One region of the Thioalkalivibrio sp. ALJ2 genome, then DNA from elsewhere that is predicted to be linked to it. Evidence: predicted binding sites of a transcription regulator. Region 1 holds the regulator's gene; the other holds the start of a gene.
The links. The regulator sigma-54, encoded in region 1, starts transcription at its own class of promoters, with help from an activator protein. The targets are predictions, from matches to a motif close to TGGCANGNTNCNTGCTT.

Region 1 (3,375 bases):
TACCGGTGATGTGGTGGTGATTCGCGGGGACATGACACTGGAGGCCGACAAGGTCTATGTGCGCAGCCGCGACCGACGCCCTTACGAGATGGAGGCCCACGGCGAGCCTGCGCGGCTGGAGTCCCCGGACCCGGAGACGGGCGAGATGCGCATCGCCACCGCGCTGCGCATCGACTACCTGCTGAACGAGGACCGGGTGATCCTGACCGACCAGGCGCATGTGGTCACGGCAGCCGAGGAAGCGCGCGGCAAGCGCATCGTCTACGACCTGGAGACGGATGTGATCGAGGCCGAGCGTGGCGAGGCCGATGACGAGCGTGTACGTATCAGGATCCAGCCCCGCGAAGACGACGAATGAACGAGCTCGACACCAGCGCGCCCGCCGCGGCCGGTGGCGAATCTGCGCCGATGGCCGGCTATCTGACCGGCCGCGAGCTGACCAAGCGCTATGGCAAGCGTACGGTGCTGGATCGTGTCGACGTCGATCTGGCACCAGGGGAGGTCGTGGGCCTGCTGGGACCGAACGGCGCAGGCAAGACCACCTGTTTCTACAGCCTGGTCGGCCTGATCCGGCCCAATCGTGGCCGCATCACGCTGGGTGACCGGGACATCACCCGGGCCCCGATTCATTCGCGGGCCCGAGCCGGGCTGGGCTACCTGCCGCAGGAGGCCTCGATCTTCCGTCGGCTGAGTGTTTGGGACAACCTGCAGGCGGTGCTGGAGCTGCGCTCGGAGCTCGACCGCCACGAGCGACGCCGCATCGGCGATGCCCTGATCGAGGAGTTCCAGCTGGAGACCGTGCGCCACAGCCCTGGGATTGCCCTGTCCGGGGGCGAGCGTCGCCGCGCCGAGATCGCGCGGGCACTGGCCGGTGACCCGCGCTTTATCTGCCTGGACGAACCGTTTGCCGGCGTGGATCCGATTTCCGTGGGTGATATCCAGGCCGTGATTGGGCATCTGGCCCGGCGCGGGATCGGTGTGCTGATTTCCGACCACAACGTGCGCGAGACCCTCGGAATCTGCGACAGGGCCTATATTCTTAGTGAGGGCCGCATCCTGAGCGCCGGGACCCCGCAGGAGCTGCTGGACGACCCCCAGGTGCGCCGCGTGTATCTCGGAGAAAACTTTCGACTGTGAACATTGATCAGTGTTTCCTTAAGATGATCTTGATGGTCACCATGGACCTCAAACCGCGATGCTGAAGCCCGGGCTTAATCTGCAGCTGGGGCAGACGCTGACGATGACCCCGCAGCTGCAACAGGCGATCCGTCTGCTGCAGCTTTCCACGCTGGAGTTGCAGGCGGAGATCCAGCAGGCGCTGGAAAGCAACCCCATGCTCGAGCAGGTGGAGGACGAGGGCGAGGAGGCCCCGCCCGAGCGCCCGGAGGAAGGGGGCGAACGGGTCGACGGGGATCGCATGCAGGCCGACACGGCTGGCGATGACGTGATCCCCGAGGAGTTGAGCACCGACAGTCGCTGGGACGACATCTACGAGCCCGCCCCGAGCCCACGCGGCCTGGACGACCGCGACCCGCTGGAGAATACCTCCGACGGCGAGGACGAGGGCCTGCAGGACCACCTGCTCTGGCAGCTGCATCTGAGCCACCTGACCCCACGAGACCAACGGATCGGGGCGGCGCTGATCGACGCGATCAGCCCGGACGGCTATCTGGACAGTGAACTCGAGGCGCTGGCGGAGATGATCAGCCAGGGCGAAGACGAGCCCGTGGGGGTCGACGAGGTCGAGGCGGTGCTGCACTGGATTCAGCAGTGCGACCCGCTGGGCGTCGGTGCGCGGGACCTGCGCGAGTGCCTGGAGATCCAGCTGCGCCATTTGGCGCCGGATGCCCCGGCGCGTGACGCGGCTCGAGCCATCCTGGAAAACGGCATGGAGAGCCTGGCCAAGCGGGACTACCGAGCCCTGCAGCGCCAGTCCGGCGTGCGCGACCCGGACGAGCTGGCGCGGGCGCTGGACCTGATCCGCACCCTGAATCCGCGGCCCGGTGCCCAGATCAGCGAGTCCACTTCGGAATATGTGGTGCCGGATGTCTATGTCCGCCATGACCGCGATGGCTGGCGCGTGGACTTGAACCCGGAGATTGCGCCGCGCATTCGCATCAACGATCTCTATGCGGGCATGGTGCGGCAGGTCTCCGATGCGCGTGATAGCGCGTTTATGCGCGATCAGTTGCAGGAGGCGCGCTGGTTCCTGAAGAGCCTGCACAGCCGGAACGACACCCTGCTGCGGGTCGCCCAGGCCATCGTCGTGCGCCAGCAGGGGTTTCTCGAGCATGGTGAGGTTGCCATGCAACCGCTGATCCTGCGCGATATCGCCGAGACCCTGGAGATGCACGAATCGACCATCTCGAGGGTGACTACACAGAAATACATGCACACCCCGCGTGGGGTATTCGAGTTCAAGTACTTCTTTTCCAGTCATGTTGGCACAGCCGATGGCGGCGAATGCTCGGCGACCGCGATCCGTGCCATGATTCGGGAATTGATTGGTGGCGAGACCCCGAACAAGCCACTGAGTGATGCAAAACTGGCCCAGATCCTGTCGGATCGGGGCATTAATGTGGCCCGACGCACCGTGGCCAAGTACCGCGAGGCTATGCACATACCGTCTTCCAGCGAACGCCGGCAGATGGCGAGTATGCCCAGTGGAACCAAGCAAAAAGGAGCCTGACCATGCAGATCAACCTGACCGGCCATCACGTCGATATCACCGACGCCCTGCGCGACTACGTGAACGAAAAGTTCGCGAAGCTGGAACGCCACTTCGACAAAGTGATCGACGTGCATGTGGTGCTGACCCACGAGAAAAACCAGAACCTGAACAACAAGGCGGAGGCCAATCTCCAGGTCAGCGGCAATCACATCCACGCCGAAGCCAGTCACGAGGATATGTATGCGGCGATTGATGGCCTGATCGACAAGGTGGATCGTCAGCTGATCAAGCACAAGGAAAAGGTCAAGGACCATCACCGCGCCGAGGGTGCCCAGCGCAACCGCGAACAGGCCCTTTAACGCAATGACCATTGCCGAGCTGATCACCCGCGCCCGTATCCGGCTGGAGCCCGAGTGTTCCAGCCAGAAACGGGCGCTCGAGACCCTGGCCGAGTTGCTGGCCGTCGGCGGCGAGGAGTCCGCCGGCCCGGCCAGCGGGGCCATCTTCGAGGCCCTGTCTGCCCGCGAGAAGCTTGGCTCCACCGGTCTGGGGCATGGCGTGGCCATCCCGCATGGGCGTCTGGCCGAGCTCGATGTCCCCCGGGTCGCGGTCCTGCGGCTGGACCAGGGGGTCGACTTCGACGCCATGGACCACGAACCCGTGGACATCCTGATCGCACTGCTGGTGCCCGAGGCGGCGACCAG
Region 2 (3,375 bases), 320 kb from region 1:
GCTGGTCGGGCGCATCCGCGCGCTGGTGCATCAGCTCCAGCGCGAACGCGGTGCCTCCAGCCTCTGGATCGGCTCCGGTGGCCAGCGCTATGCGGACGAACTAGCGCAGTACCGAGCTGAATCCGACACCACCGCACAGGCGTTTCGTGAACACCTTGATGGCTGGCTGGAGCCCGGGGCCTGTGCCCACGCGCGCAGCCGTCTGCTGGGGCGCATGGCGCTGGCGCTGCATGGCCTGTCGGGTCTGCCCAGCCTGCGGGCGGAGGTCAGCGAACGCACGCTCTCGCCGATGGAGGCGATGCGCGGCTTCAGCGAGCTGATCCGGTCGCTGCTGGCAGTGGTGTTCGAGGCCGCTGACTCCGCCACGGACCCGGAGGTCTCGCGGGCCCTGGTGGCCCTGCTGAACTTCATGCAGGGCAAGGAGCTGGCGGGCCAGGAACGCGCGATCGGGGCCGCCGGCTTTGGTCAGGGCGTGTTCGATGGCGAACTGCGCCAGTCCCTGTTGCACCGGATCGATGCCCAGGAACGCTCGTTTCGGATCTTCTCCGAGTTTGCCCCGAAGCCCGCCTGCGCGGCCTGGCAGGAACTGCAGGGCGCGGGCTTCGCGGCGGAGGTCGAGCGGCTGCGCCGTCAGGCCTGTACCCACGGCGATCTCCGGGGCGATCCCCTGCCGGACCCGGCCCGCGCCGAGACCTGGTTTGCCTGCACCACCGCGCGCATCGACGCGATGAAGGAGATCGAGGACCTGCTGGAGATGCACCTGAACGAGTGCTGTTCGGCACGCATCACGGCGGATCGCGCGGACCTGGGCGCTGTGCGTGATCGGGTGGAGCAACTCGCCGAGTCGGAGCTGCGCGACAGCGTGCCGTATGCGGTGTTTTTCGGCGCGCCGGAGGGCCTGGAGAGCACGCAGGAGGAGGGCGAGACCGTACTCAACGTCCCGATCGTCGGGCACTCGGTGATGGACCTGGTGCAGCGCCAGGCGACCCGGCTGCAGTCGGTGGAGGACGAACTGCATGCGGCACGCCAGGCCCTGGCCGAACGCAAGACCATCGAGCGCGCCAAGGTGCTGCTGATCCAGCACCGCGGCCTCAGCGAGGATCAGGCCTACAAGCTCCTGCGCCAGACGGCGATGAACCAGAACCGGCGCCTGGCCGAGGTCGCCGAGGCGACCGTCGCGATGTCCGACCTCCTGGGCAAGGGCGACCTGTAGCTAATACGCGGGGAAAGGGATTCCGCCCCTGTGGGAGCGGGCCTGCCCGCGAAGCCCCTGCTAGTGTCCGACAATGGCAGGGGCTTCGCCGCCAAGGCGGCTCCTACGGGGTGTGCACCAGAGCGGTTCATCTGCACCGCCGGCGTGCCCCAGGGTGGTGCCGCTTGTGATCGTCATTCCCCTGCCAGGATTCGATTGTTTACCGGGAACCGTCCGATTTTTCCGCGTCAGGGTGGGCTTTGGTCCACGAGAGTCGATTAGCAACAGCTAATTGGCACACCTCCTGCAGGAGACTGAGCAAGACGAGCCAACGGCGGTTCGTCGCCTGACAACAGGGAGACCCGATGACCGGGCCTCCCGTGGGACTGGACAAAGGCGTCCATCACCCGGCTGCAAACGCGGCCGGGCTGATGCGACGCCTTTTTTCGTTTTTGGGACGTGTTTGCTGACAAGGGGAGTGAACCCGCAATGACCGATCACACGAAAAAGGCCTCCGGCCTGTCGCGCCGGCGTTTCCTGGGCGGCATGGCCGCCGGGATCGGCGCGACCGCGCTGGGCGTTTCCGGGGCCGCGCCCTGGGGGTATGCGAAGGCCGGCAACGGCAAGCCGGAGACCACCGAGGCGAAGCTGGGCTTTATCGCCCTGACCGACGCCGCTCCGCTGTTCATCGCGCTGGAGAAGGGGTTCTTCGCCGCCCACGGCATGCCGGACGTACAGGTGCTGAAGCAGTCCTCCTGGGGCACGGTGCGCGACAACCTGGAACTGGGCTCGCGCCGCGGCGGCATCGACGGCTCGCACATTCTGACGCCGATGCCCTACCTGATCCATCGTCGCGGTACGCCGATGAGCATCCTCGCGCGGCTGAACCTGGCCGGACAGTGTATCTCGGTGGGCGATGAATACGCCGATCTGAAGGTCGGCCTGGAGACCGGGGAGTTCAAGGAGGCGCTGGCGGAGAAGCGCGCCGGCGGCGACGAGGTACGCGCGGCGATGACCTTCCCCGGCGGCACCCATGACCTGTGGATTCGCTACTGGATGGCGGCCGGCGGGATCGACCCGAACCGCGACATCTCCACCATCGTCGTGCCGCCGGCGCAGATGGTCGCCAACATGCGCGTCGGGTCCATGGACACCTTCTGTGTCTGCGAGCCCTGGAACATGCAGCTGATCAACCAGGGCATCGGCTATACCGCGAACACCACCGGCGAGCTCTGGCACAACCATCCCGAGAAGGCGCTGGGCATGCGCGCGGACTGGGTGGAGGCGAACCCGAACGCGGCCCGCGCCCTGACCATGGCGGTGATGGAGGCGCAGATGTACTGCGAGGACCCGGCGAATATCGAGGAGGTCGCCGAGATCTGCTCGCGCCGGCGCTACATCCATGCCCCGTACGGCGACATCATCGACCGCATGCAGGGGCACTTCGACTACGGCACCGGCCGCGTGGTCGAGGATCACCCCGACCGCATGCGCTACTGGAACGACCAGGCCTCCTATCCCTTCAAGAGCCACGACCTGTGGTTCCTCACCGAGGACATCCGCTGGGGCTACCTGCCGCCGGATCTCGACATGCAGGCCCTGGTGGACGAGGTCAACCGCGAGGACATCTGGCGCGAGGCGGCCGACACGCTCGGCATCGATTCGGCCGACATCCCCGAGTCCACCTCGCGCGGCAAGGAAGAGTTCTTCGACGGCAAGGTCTTCGACCCGGAAGACCCACAGGCCTATCTCGACAGCCTGGAGATCAAGGCGCTCGCGTCCTGACGCGACGGCCCGACGCCCCCTGCACAGACGATTCAAGAGGATTCGACGATGAGTGCCATTCTCGATCGCAACATGACCTTCGGCGCCGGGCGCGAACGCCCGGCGGCCGCGGAGACCTCCACGGCCGCGGTGGCCCGGCCGGCGGCGCCGTCGGCCCGGTCCGGCGGTGCCCCGCCGCCCGACCCCGGGGCCTGGGCCCGGCGTATGCGCAACGCGGCTACCGTGGTCCTGCCCCCGGTGATCGTGACCGCGATTTTTTTGCTCCTTTGGGAAATGATGACGTCCTCCCAGGGAGCCGTACTGCCCGGCCCGAGTCAGGTGATCACCGACACCTGGGAACTGATCGTCAACCCGTTCTATGACTACGGCGGCAACGACGTGGGCATGGCCTGGCAGCT

Region 2: F468_RS0104290 (CmpA/NrtA family ABC transporter substrate-binding protein) is a predicted target of sigma-54. The motif match lies at 1,486-1,502, and genes of this name have one in related genera.

What each region holds. Positions count from the first base shown of each region.
Region 1 covers NZ_KB899554.1:585,112-588,486, forward strand. The annotation lists gene lptA (lipopolysaccharide transport periplasmic protein LptA) at 1-358, shown strand, start outside; gene lptB (LPS export ABC transporter ATP-binding protein) at 409-1,137, shown strand; gene F468_RS0102735 (RNA polymerase factor sigma-54) at 1,196-2,689, shown strand; gene hpf (ribosome hibernation-promoting factor, HPF/YfiA family) at 2,692-3,030, shown strand; gene F468_RS0102745 (PTS sugar transporter subunit IIA) at 3,035-3,375, shown strand, end outside.
Region 2 covers NZ_KB899554.1:906,294-909,668, forward strand. The annotation lists gene F468_RS0104285 (nitrate regulatory protein) at 1-1,213, shown strand, start outside; gene F468_RS0104290 (CmpA/NrtA family ABC transporter substrate-binding protein) at 1,682-2,977, shown strand; gene ntrB (nitrate ABC transporter permease) at 3,026-3,375, shown strand, end outside.